One region of the Aquibium oceanicum genome, then DNA from elsewhere that is predicted to be linked to it. Evidence: predicted binding sites of a transcription regulator. Region 1 holds the regulator's gene; the other holds the start of a gene.

The links. Region 1 encodes LexA, which represses DNA repair genes until DNA is damaged. Its sites were predicted from a motif close to TGTTCNNNNTGTGTTCNG; they were not measured.
Region 2: BSQ44_RS07170 (PA0069 family radical SAM protein) is a predicted target of LexA. The motif match lies at 4,057-4,074, and genes of this name have one in related genera.

The regions. Positions count from the first base shown of each region.
Region 1 covers NZ_CP018171.1:3,009,993-3,017,872, reverse strand. The annotation lists gene gltX (glutamate--tRNA ligase) at 1-1,152, opposite strand, end outside; gene BSQ44_RS14710 (ComEC/Rec2 family competence protein) at 1,232-3,658, shown strand; gene lexA (transcriptional repressor LexA) at 3,712-4,422, opposite strand; gene BSQ44_RS14700 (OmpA family protein) at 4,725-5,249, opposite strand; gene BSQ44_RS14695 (L,D-transpeptidase) at 5,256-5,906, opposite strand; gene BSQ44_RS14690 (gamma-butyrobetaine hydroxylase family protein) at 6,039-6,395, shown strand; gene BSQ44_RS14685 (DUF1801 domain-containing protein) at 6,400-6,810, opposite strand; gene BSQ44_RS14680 (hypothetical protein) at 6,934-7,206, opposite strand; gene BSQ44_RS14675 (single-stranded DNA-binding protein) at 7,456-7,880, shown strand, end outside.
Region 2 covers NZ_CP018171.1:1,423,945-1,431,824, forward strand. The annotation lists gene BSQ44_RS07140 (tRNA1(Val) (adenine(37)-N6)-methyltransferase) at 1-772, shown strand, start outside; gene BSQ44_RS07145 (S49 family peptidase) at 858-1,727, shown strand; gene BSQ44_RS07150 (hypothetical protein) at 1,809-1,994, shown strand; gene BSQ44_RS07155 (4-(cytidine 5'-diphospho)-2-C-methyl-D-erythritol kinase) at 2,018-2,893, shown strand; gene moaB (molybdenum cofactor biosynthesis protein B) at 2,896-3,450, shown strand; gene BSQ44_RS07165 (glycosyltransferase) at 3,463-3,999, opposite strand; gene BSQ44_RS07170 (PA0069 family radical SAM protein) at 4,139-5,293, shown strand; gene BSQ44_RS07175 (DUF6101 family protein) at 5,702-6,265, shown strand; gene ubiA (4-hydroxybenzoate octaprenyltransferase) at 6,281-7,264, opposite strand; gene purD (phosphoribosylamine--glycine ligase) at 7,376-7,880, shown strand, end outside.

The sequences.
Region 1 (7,880 bases):
GTCCAGGGTCAGCGGCCTTTCGGAGAACAGATAGCCGGCGCTGTCGGCCAGTTCCACCAGCGTCTTCGCACGCTCCTTCAGACCTGGCATGGCCTGAAGCAGCATGGCCTTGCGCCTGTCGTCGAGCTTGTCGGCCATCGCCTTGCCGCCCTCGATATAGGGCAGCGTCGCGAGAAGGTTGTCGAGGAGTTCGGCATCCGGCGTGCGGCGCATGTGCATGCCGTTCAGGGCTTCCAGTTTCTGGAAATCGAAGCGCGCGGCGCCCTTGTTCACGTCCTCGATCTCGAACCAGCCGATCATCTCTTCCGTCGACATCACCTCGTCGTCGCCGTGGCTCCAGCCGAGCCGCGCCAGATAGTTGCGCAGCGCTTCCGGCAGGTAGCCCATGGCCCGGTAGGCCTCGACGCCGAGCGCTCCGTGCCGCTTCGACAGCTTCGCGCCGTCCGCTCCGTGGATGAGCGGAATGTGGGCCATCACCGGTACGTCCCAATCCATCGCCTGATAGATGATCGTCTGACGCGCAGCATTGGTCAGATGATCGTCGCCGCGGATGATGTGTGTGACGCCCATGTCATGATCGTCGACCACGACGGCGTGCATGTAGGTCGGGTTGCCGTCCGAGCGCAGAATGATGAAGTCGTCGAGGTCCTTGTTGGGAAAACGGACGTCGCCCTGCACCTTGTCGTGCACGACGGTCTCGCCTTCTTGGGGCGCCTTGATGCGGATGACCGGCCTGACGCCGGCCGGCGCCTCGGCCGAATCGCGGTCGCGCCAGCGGCCGTCGTAGCGGGGAGGGCGTCCTTCTGCGCGCGCCTTCTCGCGCATTTCCTCCAGTTCGGCCTGGGACGCATAGCAGCGATAGGCCTTGCCGCGCCGGACGAGTTCCTCGCCGATCTCTCGATGGCGCTCGGCGCGCGCGAATTGCGAGACGGGTTCGCCGTCCCAGGCGAGGCCGAGCCAGGAAAGACCGTCGAGGATCGCCGCGGTCGCCGCTTCGGTCGAGCGCTCGCGATCAGTGTCCTCGATCCGCAGCAGCATCTTGCCGCCCGTGTGCCGGGAGAAGAGCCAGTTGAAGAGCGCGGTGCGCGCGCCGCCGATGTGGAGGTAACCGGTGGGGGACGGCGCGAAGCGCGTGACGACGGGTGCGGGCATCGGATTCCGGAGGCTTTGCGTGCTGGGCGCCTTGGCGCCACTGCGCGGGTGATTTCGGGTCGCGTTCATGTAGCATAGGATGATCGGGGTGCAAGCCGTCGGGCTTGCCGGGGCTTTCGGGAACCGGCTTTCGGACGGCAGTGACGGGGTCGCGATGGCGACGATCGACGAACCGGATCCGGACGAAAGGGGGATGCTGCCCGTGCCGGGCATGCTCTTGCCGGCAGGCGTGCACCGTGGGCAAGCAGACGCGGAAGGGAGCGCGGCATACCGTCCGGGCACGAGGCGGGAGCGGGCGTTTGCTGCCGTCCAAGCAGCGCTGGCGGAGGCCCTCGCTGCCGAGCGCGACCGGGGGACGGCCTTCCTGTTCCTCCCGGTCATCCTGTGCGCGGGCGCGGCGTTCTACTGGGCGCTGCCCCTGGAGCCGTCGTTTCCCATCGTCGCCGCCGGCATCGGGTCGGCCGTGCTTGCGCGCGCCTTCTTCCGGCGCGCGGGCCTCGGCCGGGTCGTATCGACGATCCTCATCGTCTCCATGCTAGGCGTGCTCGCAGGCAAGCTGGAGACGTGGCGGGCCGGCACCAAGATGCTCGGTTCTGAGATCCCGACGCTCGTGACCGGTCGGGTGGTGACGGTCGAACGACAGGCGAGCGGTCGGGTGCGGCTGACGATCGACGTTCATTCCACCGACCGGCCGGTGCTCCGCCATGCGCCCGACCGGGTGCGGCTTTCCGCGCGGTCCTTGCCGCCCGAAATCCATGCCGGAAACGGCGTTTCGGGTTATGCACGGCTCTTTCCGCCTTCGGGCCCCGCGCGTCCATTCGGCTACGACTTCGCCTTCGAGAGTTATATGGATGGCATCGGCGCGACCGGGTTCTTCCTTTCCGATCCCAGACCCTCGCGGCTCGACGCCGAAGCTGGCTGGCGCGCCGCACTCTCGGCCCGGATCGCGGACATGCGCCAGGCGATCGCGGGCCGCATCACCAGCCGGATCGAAGGACCGGAGGGACAGATCGCGACGGCGCTTATCGCCGGGACGCGCGCCGGCATTCCCGAGGAGATCAACGAGGCGCTGCGCAAGACCGGCCTCGCGCACGTCCTTTCGATCTCGGGTCTCCACATGGCGCTCGTCGCCGGCACGGTCATGTTCGGACTGCGCTTCGTCTTCGCGCTGTTTCCCGGCTTCGCCTCTCGCTTGCCCGTGAAGAAGTATGCGGCGGCCGTCGCGTTGCTGGCCGCGTCCTATTACCTGCTGATTTCCGGAGCGGCGGTCGCGGCGCAGCGCAGCTTCGTCATGATCGCCGTGATGCTGGTGGCGCTGCTCTTCGACCGGTCGGCGATCACGATGCGCAATCTCGCCATCTCGGCGCTCGTCGTCATTGCGATAGCGCCGCATGAGGTGGTCGGGCCGAGCTTCCAGATGTCGTTCGCCGCCACGGCTGCGCTCATCGCGGCCTATGCCTGGTGGTCGGAGCGTCGGCTGAACGGTTTCACGGGCGGACAGCCGCGGCAACGCTCGCTGGTCGGAGGCGGCTTTCGGCTTCTGCTTCTCTATTGCGCCGGAATTGCGATGACCTCGCTGGTGGCGGGGACGGCAACGGCGCTGTACGGCGTCTGGCACTTCCACCGCATGGCGCCACTCGGCCTCCTCGCCAACCTCGGCGCGATGCCCGTCGTATCCTTCGTCATCATGCCCTCGGCGGTTCTCGCTGGCATCCTTATGCCGTTCGGCCTCGAAGGCTTCGCGCTCGACATCATGGGGTGGGGCATCGGGATCATGGTCTCGATCGCGGGATGGCTCGCCGAACGCACGCCTTTCGATGCCGTGGGCACGATCCCGCTATCGGCGGTGCTGTCGATGACCATTGCTCTCGTCCTCTTGACTGTCCTTTCGACCTGGCTTCGTCTCGCCGCCGTTCCGTTGCTCGTTGCCGGTATAGTGCTCATCGCGACGCGGGATCTCCCGAACCTCCTGCTCTCGGAGGAGGGAGACTTGATCGCCATGCGGACGGAGGCCGGGGAACTGGCGGTCAACAAGAGGCGACCCAACCGCTTCGTCACTGGCATCTGGATGGACGCGGCGATGACGCACGGTGTTGCTGTGCCGGTCGTCAGCGCCGAACCGCTGACCGCCGCCATGCTGGACGGGCTGGTCCCCGGAGCTTTCGCTTGCGACGAGACAAGTTGCATCGCGCGACACGGCGGCGGTGCGATCGTGGCGTTCGTTTCCGCGGAGGGGAACGCGCGCCAATTCTGCGATTTTGCCGACGTCCTCGTTATTGACGATGCCACGGCGGTTAACCCGTGCGACCCGGCGAAGTTGCTCGTGGTCACCAAGCGCGACCTTGCGCGGCGCGGCAGCGCCGAAATCCGCTTCGCCGGGGCAGGGCAGGGAAGGCCTGCGGAGATACGGTTCGCCGTCCGGGAACCCTACAGGCCCTGGCACGAGCATCGGCGTTGGTCCCGCGAAGCCCGCGGAATGCCGCCCTACAAGCGCGATGCGGACTGATTGCGCAGGGTAAGCATCAGGCGGCGTATGCGAACGCCGAAGACGTCTGGCGTTTAGTAGCGCCGGATCAGACCGACGAGACGGCCTTGGACCTTCACCCGGTCCGGCCCGAAGATGCGCGTCTCGTAGGCTGGATTGGCCGCTTCGAGCGCGATCGAGGCGCCCTTGCGGCGGAACCGCTTGAGGGTGGCTTCCTCGTCGTCGACCAGGGCCACGACGATCTCGCCCGGACTGGCGGTGGAGGTGCTGCGGATCACGACGGTGTCGCCGTCGAGTATGCCCGCTTCGATCATGGAATCGCCGCGGACCTCGAGCGCGAAATGTTCGCCGCCGGAGAGCATGTCGGGCGGCACCGCGACCGAATGCGTCTGGTGCTGGATGGCGTCGATCGGCACACCGGCGGCGATCCGGCCCATGACGGGGATGGAGATGCCGGCCGCGTCGTCGTTGCTCGCCTGGCGCGCGGGCGCCGGATCGGGGCGCTTTCCGAGGCTGCCCTCGATGACGCTCGGGGAGAACTTGCGCGGTCCACCCAGCCCCGGCGCGATGGAATCGGGCAGCCGGATGACCTCCAGCGCGCGGGCCCGGTTGGGCAGCCGCCGGATGAAGCCGCGCTCCTCGAGCGCTGTTATCAGGCGATGGATGCCCGATTTAGACGCCAGGTCGAGCGCCTCCTTCATCTCGTCGAAGGACGGAGGAATACCGGATTCCTTCAGCCGCTCATGGATGAAGAGCAGGAGTTCGTGTTGCTTGCGCGTGAGCATATTGGCACCCCTCAGGGAATCGAACGCCTAAAAACAAAACCGGAACAAACCTATCTGTTCCATTCTTGTTCCGCAATAGTTTTAATTCGAGTAAACAGTCCGGCGTCGCCGAGCTGGAAGCCAGTTGACGCTGGCGGGGCCGAAATACGCCAACCGGTGCCGAGGGTGCGGTACGGCTGATCGGCGACGGCGAAACAGCCCGGCGCCGCAATGGGGGCGTGTCTATCCGCTTGTGGCGAACACGAAAGCCGGCTGGAAGGCGCCGATCGCGATCAAGCGGTTGCAGCGCGAAGGCGACGCGCTCAGGCGGCGCCGTCCTTCTCCTCGCGAAGGTTGGATATGACGCGGCGGTTCTGCACCTTGCAGGCGGTGTCGGCGCAGTCGCGAACCACGCGCTCCTTCCCGTATCCCTTGGCCCACATGCGGTCGCGGGCGACGCCGGCGGCGGCGAGGTAGTTCATCACTGCCTCGGCGCGGCGGCGCGACAGCTCCACCATGGCCGCATCGCCGCCGGGGTCGTCGGCGAACCCCTGTAGCTTGACCAGCCATTGCGGATGCTTCTGCAGCCAGGCGGCCTGGTTGTCGAGCGTCACCCTGGCGGTCTGGTCGAGTTCGGCCGATCCTTGCGCGAAGTAGGTCCGGCGGCCGACGTTGAGGATAAAATCCTCCTCGCTGCCCGGCTGGACGTTGGCGAAGCCGGCGGCCGGCGCGTTGGTGACGTCGGGCACCGGCGGTTCAAGCGTGGCCGTGGTGGAGGTGCAGCCGGCCAGCAGAGCGAACGCGAGCGCGGCGAAGAGCCGGCGCCTCATTCCGAAGAAAAGGGTCATGTCGGTTCAGCTCTTCTTCGGCGCGTTGTCGGCGATATGCGGCAGGACCTGGACCGCGGTGCCGACCGGGCAGCGCTGGTAGAGGTCCATCACGTCCTCGTTGAACATGCGGATACAGCCGGACGAGACGTCCTTGCCGATGCTCCATGGCTCGACGGTACCGTGGAAGCGGTAGCCCGTGTCGGCCCCGTCGCGATGGAGGTAGAGCGCGCGCGGGCCGAGCGGATTGTCCGGCGCGCCGCCCTCGATGAACTGCGGCAGGCCGGGCTTGCGCTCGTGCATCTCCGGCGGCGGGGTCCAGCGCGGCCACAGCGCCTTGCGCGCCACGTTGGCGCGCCCGTACCATTTGAAGCCCTCCTTGCCGACGCCGACGCCATAGCGCACCGCCGTCTGGTTCTCGACGATCAGATAGAGGAAATGGTGCTGGGTATCGACGACCACCGTGCCCGCCGGTTCGGCGGAAAAGTACTTGACGATCTGCTTGTGCCAGATCGGATCGATGACATCGAAATTGGTGCGCTTCCAGCTGACGCCATTGTCGATGCCGGTGCCGGCGTACCAGGATTTCTTCGCGGCAGCCCGGGCCGGAACGCCCATCGCCGTCGTCGCCGCCAGCGCCAGTCCGCCTGCCAGCAAGTCACGCCGCGTCACATTCATCTCGATCCCCTCCGACGATCACCCTGCGGAAGCTTATAGAATCGATTCTGTAACCTTCCAATGTCGAAGTTGCGGGTAAGCCGCTACGATGGGGCCTTCCGGAACGTTGCCCGCAGTGCTTATAGGGGACCCATGAACGCACCGAAGGAACTGAGGGTCTCGAAGGATCGCCGCCTGCTGACGGTGAGCTTCCCCGACCATGCGCCGATCGAGCTTGCCGCCGAGATGCTGCGGGTGCTCTCGCCATCGGCCGAGGTGCAGGGCCATTCGCCCGACCAGCGCGTGACTGTACCCGGCAAGCGCGACGTGGCGATCCGCAAGCTGGAGCCGGTCGGCAATTACGCGGTCAGGATCGGCTTCGACGACGGCCACGACACCGGCATCTTCACTTGGTCCTATCTTCACCAGCTCGGCCACGAGAAGGAGGCGCGCTGGCAGGCCTACCTCGACGAACTCGCCGAGAAGCGGCTGAGCCGCGATCCCCGCTGAGGCGTCACTTCTTCTTCCGTGCCTTCTCCGACACGTTCCGGGCGACCGCCGCACGGATCAGTGCGCCGAAGGCGTCCGCGTCCACCGTATCGCCCTCGAAGAGATCGATGGCTCTGCGCGCATTGCCTTCGAGGCTGGCGTTGAAGAGGCCGGACGGGTCGTCGAGCGCAGCGCCATTGGCAAACGTCAGCTTCACCTTGTCCTTGTAGGTCTCGCCCGTGCACACGATGCCGTCATGCTCCCAGACCGGCACGCCGGAGGGGTTCGTCGGCTTCACCCACTTCACCGTCTCGACCATGGCGGGATCGGCCTGGCGGATGAGTTGCCGGACGCGGGTGAGCGTCTGGCCGCGCCAGCCACCCAGTTCTGATATCTTCGCGTCGATAAGCCGGTCGGGCGTGATGTCGTGGTCCATGGAGTTGCCATTCGTCTCTATGAAGCCAGTTCTGCCCGTCGGGCGACGGGCAATGTCGAGGAGCACGGCGGACGATTTACAGGGCGACGGTGTCGGACGGCTCTGCGGCGCGGCAAAACGCGTTCAGCGCCTCCTGGATCCGTTGCGATCGCCGAAGCCGATCTCGTAGGACACGCTGCCCGAGATGCGGATGTCCCAGTTTCCCGCACGGATGCTGCCGGGCTGGCTACCCGCGGCCAGCGCTTCGTCTGGCTCGGGCTGCGGTTCCGCGGCGACGGGCGAAATGGAGCCGGTGGTCACGCCCGGCAGGGCGTCATCGGTCGGTGCCCGCTGGTCATCGGCAAATGCCGGTGCGCAGAACAGGGTCAGCACGAGCAGTGCCAGGGTTTTCCTCATCGGAACCTCCTCATGGACGATGCGATGTTTGCGTCCGGTCATGCCGGCCTGTCAAGCCGCAGCCGTTTTCAAGCATCCGGCGGCGGCGACATTGCGTCCGAGCTGGAGGCGTGATAGGAACATATCAAGAACGAAACTCGTGTGGACATGTCCGGTAAATCATCGCGCTCCCGTGCGGTGGCGGCCCGCTTGGGCTATAACGGGTACAGGCTGAAAAGCGACCATTCCGGACAAGCGTGGAGATGTGAGATGGCAGGAAGCGTCAACAAGGTCATTCTGGTCGGCAACCTGGGCGCGGACCCCGAAGTCCGGCGCCTGCCGTCCGGCGATCCGATCGTGAATCTCAGCGTCGCGACGTCGGAAACCTGGCGCGACAAGAATTCCGGGGAGCGCAAGGAAAAGACCGAGTGGCACCGGGTCGTCATCTTCAACGACAACCTCGCCAAGGTGGCCGAGCAGTACCTGAAGAAGGGCATGAAGGTCTACGTGGAAGGATCGATCCAGACGCGCAAGTGGCAGGATCAGTCGGGCCAGGATCGCTACTCGACCGAGGTCGTGCTGCAGAAGTTCCGCGGCGAGCTGCAGATGCTGGATGCACGCGGCCAGGGCGAAGGCCAGGGCGGCGGCTATTCCGGCGGTCGGGGCTCCGACTTCGGCTCTTCGGGACCGATGGA
Region 2 (7,880 bases), 1.6 Mb from region 1:
GGCAGCGCCCGACGCCACGCTCGACGCGTTCCATCGCGGCGCGTTCTGGCTGGTCCAGCCGCGTACCGGCGGTCATCGGGCCGGCATGGACGCGATGATGCTGGCGGCGGCGGTTCCCGGCAATTTCACGGGACGTTTGGCCGACCTCGGCGCCGGCGCCGGAGGGGCGGGGCTCGCCGTGCTGGCGCGCTGCGGACGGGCGCAGGCCGTGCTCGTCGAGCGCGAGCCCGGCATGGCCGGCTACGCCGCGCGCACGCTCTCCCACCCTTCCAATTTCGCGATCGCCCCGCGCGCCTCGCTCCTGGTGGCGGACGTCTCGCTCGCCGGACACGCCCGCGCCGCTGTCGGCCTGGGCGACAATTCCTTCGACTTCGCCATCCTGAACCCGCCCTTCAACAGCGGTCGCGACCGTCAGACGCCGGACGAATTGCGGAAGGCCGCGCACGTCATGGAGCCGGACCTGTTCGAGCGCTGGATCAGGACCGCCGCCGCGATCGTGCGTCCCTCCGGCGGGCTGGCGCTGATCGCCCGCCCCGAATCCCTTCCGGCGATCCTGGCCGCGCTCGAGGGCCGCTTCGGCGCAGCGGCTATCAAGCCGATCCATCCGCGACCGGACGCCGCTGCGATCCGCGTCGTGCTGCGTGCCGTCCGGGCGTCGCGCCGGACAATGTCGCTCGCTCCGCCGCTCGTCCTGCACGAGAGCGGCGGCAACCGGTTTTCCGCCGAGGCGGACGCCATCAACAACGGCCGCGCCTCCCTCTTCGGCGACTGAACGCGGCGATCCGACGCCCGAGCGGGATTGCAGCGCGCCGCCGAGTTCCTACATCCGGTGGAAACCCTCCGAGACAAGGCACCCCGTGACCAGTTTCCTCAAGCGCCTACTCCCGAAGTCTCTGCGCGGCGACCAGGTGGTCGTTCCCGTGGTCAGGCTGCACGGCACGATCATGGCGACCAGCGGTCCGATGCGGCAGAACCTGTCACTCGCAAGCACCGCGGGGGTGCTGGAAAAGGCGTTCTCGTTCAAGAGCGCCCCGGCTGTCGCCATATCGATCAATTCGCCGGGTGGTTCGCCGGTCCAGTCGCGCCTGATCTACCAGCGCATCCGCGATCTCTCCGTCGAAAAGAAGAAGCCGGTTTTCGTCTTCGTCGAGGACGTGGCCGCCTCGGGCGGCTACATGATCGCCATCGCCGCCGACGAGATCGTCGCCGACCCGTCGTCCATCGTCGGATCGATCGGCGTCGTCTCGGCCTCCTTCGGTTTCCAGGAAATGATCAAGAAGATAGGCGTCGAGCGGCGCCTCTATACCGCCGGGAAGAACAAGGCGACGCTCGATCCCTTCTCGCCGGAGCGGAAGGAAGACGTCGACCACCTGAAATCGCTTCAGCTCGAGGTACACCAGACCTTCATCGACATGGTGAAGGCGCGCCGTGGCCCCAAGCTCGCGGAAGACGACGACCTTTTCACTGGCCTCTTCTGGTCGGGCATCCGCGGCAAGGAACTCGGTCTGGTCGATCATTTGGGCGACATGCGGGGCTTCCTGCGGCAGCGATTCGGCGAGAAGGTGAAACTGCGCCTCGTCTCCGCGCCGCGCGGGCTGTTCGGCCGCAAACTGGGCTTCTTCGGCATCCGCGGGGGCGCCGAAACCGCGGAACTTTCCGCCGGTCTGGCGAGCGGCGTGCTCGACGCCGCGACAGAGCGTGCGCACTGGGCCCGCTACGGCCTGTGACATTTTCGCGTCGGTCGCCGGCGCGGATCATGGTATGATGCCGGATGGGACGAGCCGGCCTTGCTTGAGGAGCAGGAAGACATGCCGCAGTTGATCTTCTTCGTCGTTATCGCGGCGGTCGGCTACATCGGCTACCGCGCCTTCATCAAGGAAGCCGAGCGCGTGTCGGCGCGGGTTCGCCGGGCCGAAAAGGAATCCTCTGTCGGCTCGACGGGCACGCTGGTGAAGGATCCCGAGACGGGCGAGTACAGGCTGGCAAAGGACTGAGCATCCGGGCTACTTGGCGCGGCATGCCTCCGGTTCCTTTTTCCCTGTGCGCTCCCGCCAAGATCAATCTCGCCCTGCACGTCACGGGCAGGCGGGCCGATGGCTACCATCTCCTCGAAACGCTCGCGGTCTTCTGCGAGCTCGGCGACCGGCTCGAGTTCCGCGCCGCGCGCAAGGACGCCTTCGCGATTACCGGCCGCTTCGGCGCCGGGCTTTCCGATGATGACAACCTCGTTCTTCGCGCCCGCGACCGCCTGCGGCAGAAAACCGGCGCCGCACGCTGCCCGCCGGTGTCCATCCTGCTCGAAAAGAATCTCCCCGTCGCTTCCGGCATGGGCGGCGGATCGAGCGACGCGGCGGCCACCCTGCGCGGCCTCTCGCGACTATGGGACCTGCATCTTTCCAATCCGGCACTCACCGAACTTGGCGCCGCGCTCGGGGCCGACGTGCCGATGTGTCTCGCCGCGCACCCCCTCGTCGCTTGGGGAATCGGCGAGAAACTCGCCCCGCTGGAGGACTGGCCGGCGCTGGACATGGTGCTGGTCAACCCGGCAATGGCCGTTTCGACCCCCGACGTCTTCCGCCGGCTCGAAAGCCGCGAGAACCCGCCGCTCGGCGTACCCCCGCGACAGGCGGATTACCGCGCCGCCTGTTTCTGGCTCGCCGGCACACGCAACGATCTCGAAGCCCCGGCTCGCTCGATCGTTCCGGAGATCGGGCAGGCGCTTGACGCGCTGCGCGAGGCGGGCGCAGGCTTCGCGCGGATGACCGGGTCGGGCGCCACCTGCTTTGGCCTTTTTTCCGGACCCCGGGCCGCCGGGCAGGCCGCGGCCGGTATCCGCGACCGGCACCCAGACTGGTTCGTGGAACCGACGAGAACCATGGGAGCGCCTGCATGAGCCTGGAACGTCTGGACGAGACCCGCCCCTTTCTCCCCGTCGGCATCGCTGTGCTGACCGTCTCCGACACGCGCACGATGGACGAGGACAAGTCGGGCCGCACGCTGGCCGAACGCATCGGCGAGGCCGGCCACCGTCTCGCCGACCGCGGCATCGTCACCGACGACAAGGAAAAGATTGCCGCGATCGTTCTGGAATGGTCGCGCGACCCCGCCGTCGACGTCGTCATCACCACGGGCGGCACCGGCTTCACCGGCCGCGACGTGACGCCCGAGGCGCTGGAGCCGCTGTTCGAGAAGCGGATGGACGGCTTCTCCGAAGTCTTCCACCGCATCTCCTATGACAAGATCGGCACTTCGACGATCCAGAGCCGCGCCACCGGCGGGCTGATCAACCAGACCTTCGTCTTCGTGCTGCCCGGCTCTCCCGGAGCCTGCCGGGACGCCTGGGACGGCATTTTGAAAGCGCAGCTCGACTACCGCCACATGCCGTGCAACTTCGTAGAGATCATGCCTCGGCTGGACGAGCACCTGAAGCGCGGCGGCACCGTCGTCTGAGGCCGGCTGGCTTCAGCCGATCTCCGAGATCCGGCGCCTGTTCTGCTTGATTTCGGCGGGGATGATTTCCGCACCGATGCGCTGGCCCGAGATGCGGCGGGCAAATGCGTCCACCTCGTCGCCCGGTCTCAGCTTCGCCAGCGCCTGCGGCTTGCTCACCAGCAGGCCTTCCGCCAGCGGCCGTCTGCGGGAAAACCAGCGCGAGGGGAACCACGCGTCGGACGACCGTGAGCGCAGGAAGCGTCCGGGCGTGGTACGGCGTCCGACATGGGCGACCACTGCGTCGATCCAGCCATCCGTGAGCTTCGCGCCGGGCTCCATGAACAGCAGCCAGTCGCCTTTGGCGCACCGCATTCCGGCGGCGAGTTCGCCGTTCGGGATCAGCGCGCAACCGGCATGGTCAGCGACTGCCTTGGTGTGGTCCGTCGAGCCCCTGTCGTGCACCAACACTTCGCGCACGACTCCTTCCACGGCGCCGGAAACCAGCGACATCAACGTGCGCGCGAGCGCATCCTCGTCGTTGCGCGTCTCGATGAGCACCGTCAACATCCCTTTCGCTTAGCCGAAAGATTAGCCGAATTCCAGCGCTGCACCGCACAACGAGAAAGTTCTTGATTTGTTCTCATTCGGTGAATAGGAATAGTTTCATCGAAACGACGATTCCCCGGGCCACCGGACGGAGACGAGAATGGAACAGATCGCACGCGCGGACATTGCCGCTTTTACAAGCGGAGACAGCGGATTGGCCAACGCCATGATCGAGCAGAGCGGTGTCAGGGTCGGCGGCGAACGGCGGCGCGGCCGCGCTGCGGGGATCAATCCGGCCGGCCGCTTCGAGGCGATCCGGCGCGACGTCTTCGACGACGGTTGGAACACGCTGGAAGACCTGCCGCCGTTCAAGACCGAGGTGCAGGCGGAAAAGCCGCGCACGATCATCACGCGCAACGAATCTCCCGACATTTCCTTCGATCGCTCGATCAATCCCTATCGCGGCTGCGAGCACGGTTGCGTCTACTGCTTCGCGCGGCCCACACACGGGTACATGGGGCTGTCCGCCGGGCTCGATTTCGAATCGAAGCTTTTCTCCAAGCCGGACGCCGCGAAGCTCCTGGAACGTGAGCTCGGCAAGGAGGGCTATCAGCCCAAGACCATCGCGATCGGCACAAACACCGATCCCTACCAGCCGATCGAAAAGCAGTACCGCATCATGCGCGAAGTGCTCGAGGTTCTGGAAGCGCACGACCATCCTGTCGGCATCGTCACCAAGTCGGCGCTGGTGACCCGCGACGCGGATATCCTGGGACGCATGGCGGAGAAGGGCCTCGCCAAGGTCGCATTCTCGGTGACGTCGCTCGACCGCCGGCTCGCCCGCACCATGGAGCCGCGCGCCGCCACCCCTACCCGACGCCTGGAGGCGATGAAGGCGCTGGCCGGCGCGGGGATACCGGTGTCGGTCATGGTGGCGCCCGTCGTGCCGGGCCTCACCGACCACGAGGTGGAGCGCATCCTGGAATCGGCCGAAGCCATGGGGGCCCGCGAAGCCGGCTACATCATCCTGCGGCTGCCGCTGGAGGTGAGCCCGATCTTCAAGGACTGGCTGCTCCGGCACTATCCCGATCGCTACCGGCACGTGATGTCGCTGGTGCGCTCCATGCGCGAGGGCAAGGACTACGATGCCAGCTGGGGAACCCGCATGAAGGGCACCGGTCCCTATGCCTGGCAGATCGGCCGTCGCTTCGAGATCGCCGCGCGCCGCCTAGGCCTCAACCGCTCCAAGCTGACGCTCCGCACCGATCTCTTCAAGCCGCCGGTCCGTGCTGGAGAGCAGTTGATGCTGCTCTGAGCCCGTCTCCGGAGAGCGCGAACAAACAGCATGAACTGGAAGCGTTGCGGACGGATCGCAAAGGTCTGCGCCGCTCCCGCTTCCCAGCCCGCCGCTCTCCGCAACAGCCTTCCGTCCGGCCCGTCCCCCCCGTCCCCGGCCTGACGGCGCCCTCCCGGTCCGCCCCTCCGGGAGGGCTTTTTTCCTTCGGTGCCCGCCCTTGTGTGGTCGCCGCACAGCCCGAAGAGCATGTGCTACGCCCGTGCCGGTTGCAATCCGCTAACCATCGAACGGATCAGCAAAATTTAACCCAACTTCTTAAGGCCGCCGGTAAGGCTGGCGCGCTAGTCTGCAGACATAACGAGGCCGGAAACAATCCGGCCCGCGAGGACCGCAAGAACGGCTCTCAGGGAAGCAGGAAGGCGAATGATGAACTCGGTGACCAACCCCGCGTGGGCTGGCCGCGCATTGCGGCTCGACCCTTTCAGACTGCCGCAAGTGACGAGCTTTTCCGCACGCGACGACATGGGCGAGGTCACCGTGACTATCGACCGGCGCGGCGCGGTGATGCGGCGCATGCTGGTGCGCTCGGGGCTGCCGGTGTCGATCCTGTTGCCGGCGCGCACTTTCAGAGGCGTCGCCGCGCGTGCGATCGAGGAGGGCGACGGCAGCGTCACGGTGACGCTCGAACTCCTCCACTCCGACCCCATGTTGTGCATACCGTTGCTGGTCGCCTACGATCTTGACGACGTCGCGGCCGACTGGCGGGCCTGGGCGGAAGCCTATCGCCTGCCGATGCTTCTCATTGAGGCCGACGGCATCGCCCGCACGTTGGAGGAATCGCTGTCGGCGGCCGCCAAGGCCGCGCCGATCCAGCGTCGCAAGCGCGTCGGTTCGCAGCCGCGCCGCCCGCGCTTTCTTGCCCGCCGCAAGGCCGCCACGCTCGGCCTGCGTCTCGTTATCAGCGGCGAGGAGATCATCGCCCGCTCGTGAGGCGGGCGGTTCCGCTCAAAACTGCGGGCTGATCGTCGCCCAGATCCCGGCACCGACGAAGCCCAGGAAGACCAGCCAGCCCACGACGTTGTTCGACCGGAATAGCCGCAGGCACTGGTCGGGATCGTCGATGTCGAGCGCTTGCACCTGACGCATCATGTGGGCGCCAGCCGCTAGAAGCCCCGCCAGTGCGGGAAACGGCGCCATGGCCGAGGCGCAGGCAGCCCCCATCAGTACCAGCGCCCCGCCGTAGAGGCCGATCAGCCAGGGCTTGGTCCGTTCACCGAACAGTCGCGCCGTGGAGCGAACGCCGACCACGGCGTCGTCCTCCTTGTCCTGATGCGCATAGATCGTGTCGTAGCCGATCACCCACAGGATCGAACCGGCGTAAAGCAGCAGCGCCGGCGAGCCGAGTTCCCCGAAGGCCGCCGCCCAGCCCATCAGCGCACCCCAGGAGAAGGCGAGCCCCAGCCCGAACTGAGGCCAGTCGGTGAAGCGCTTCATGAAGGGATAGATCGCCACGACGGCCAGCGAAGCGACGCCGAGCAGGATGGTGAAGCCGTTGAACTGTACCAGCACAACGAGCCCGATCAGCGCCTGCGCGATCAGGAACGCCCAGGCCTGCCGCCGCGTGACCTTTCCCGATGGCAACGGCCGCGAACGCGTGCGCTCGACGCCGGCATCGATGTCCTCGTCGGCGAGATCGTTCCAGGTGCAGCCCGCGCCGCGCATCGCCATCGCGCCGACGAGGAACAGCACGAGGTGCCACGGGTTCGGCAACAGGCTCAGCACCGGATCGCCCGGCCGCGCATGTGCGATCGCCGCGAGTGCCGCCGACCACCAGCAGGGCCAGAGGAGCAGCTGCCAGCCGATCGGCCTGTCCCACCGCGCCAGCTGCGCATAGGGCCAGGCCCGCTGCGGCAGGGCGCGGTAAACCCAATGCCGGCTCGGGGCATCGGCAACGCGCCCCTGGGCGTCACGGGATTGGATCGTCTCCATGCCGGGTTGAGTGGCAGGGCAGGGCGGGCGCGTCAAGAAGCCCTTTCCCTTGACCCGCCCCTCCCGCCGGCCTAGGCGGTCACGGCAACCGAGACAGCGGGGAACCGGGACATGAACGTGCTTCTGATCGGGTCGGGCGGACGCGAACATGCGCTGGCCTGGAAGCTCGCCGCCTCGCCGATGCTGACGAAGCTCTACGCCGCGCCCGGCAATCCCGGAATCGCACGCGAGGCCGAATGCGTGGCGCTGGACGCGGCCGACCACGACGCCATGTTGTCTTTCTGTCGTACGAACGCGATCGACCTCGTGGTGGTCGGACCCGAAGCGCCGCTGGTGGCGGGGCTCGCAGACCATCTGCGAGACGGCGGCATAGCCGTCTTCGGTCCCTCGGCCGAGGCCGCACGGCTCGAGGGCTCCAAGGGCTACACCAAGGACCTCTGCGCCCGCATGGACATCCCGACCGCCGCCTACCGCCGCTTCAACAACGCTCCGAAGGCGAAAGCCTATCTGAGAGATATCGGCGCGCCGGTGGTGGTCAAGGCAGACGGACTGGCGGCCGGCAAGGGCGTTACGGTGGCGATGACCCTCGAGGAGGCGCTCTCGGCCGTCGACGACT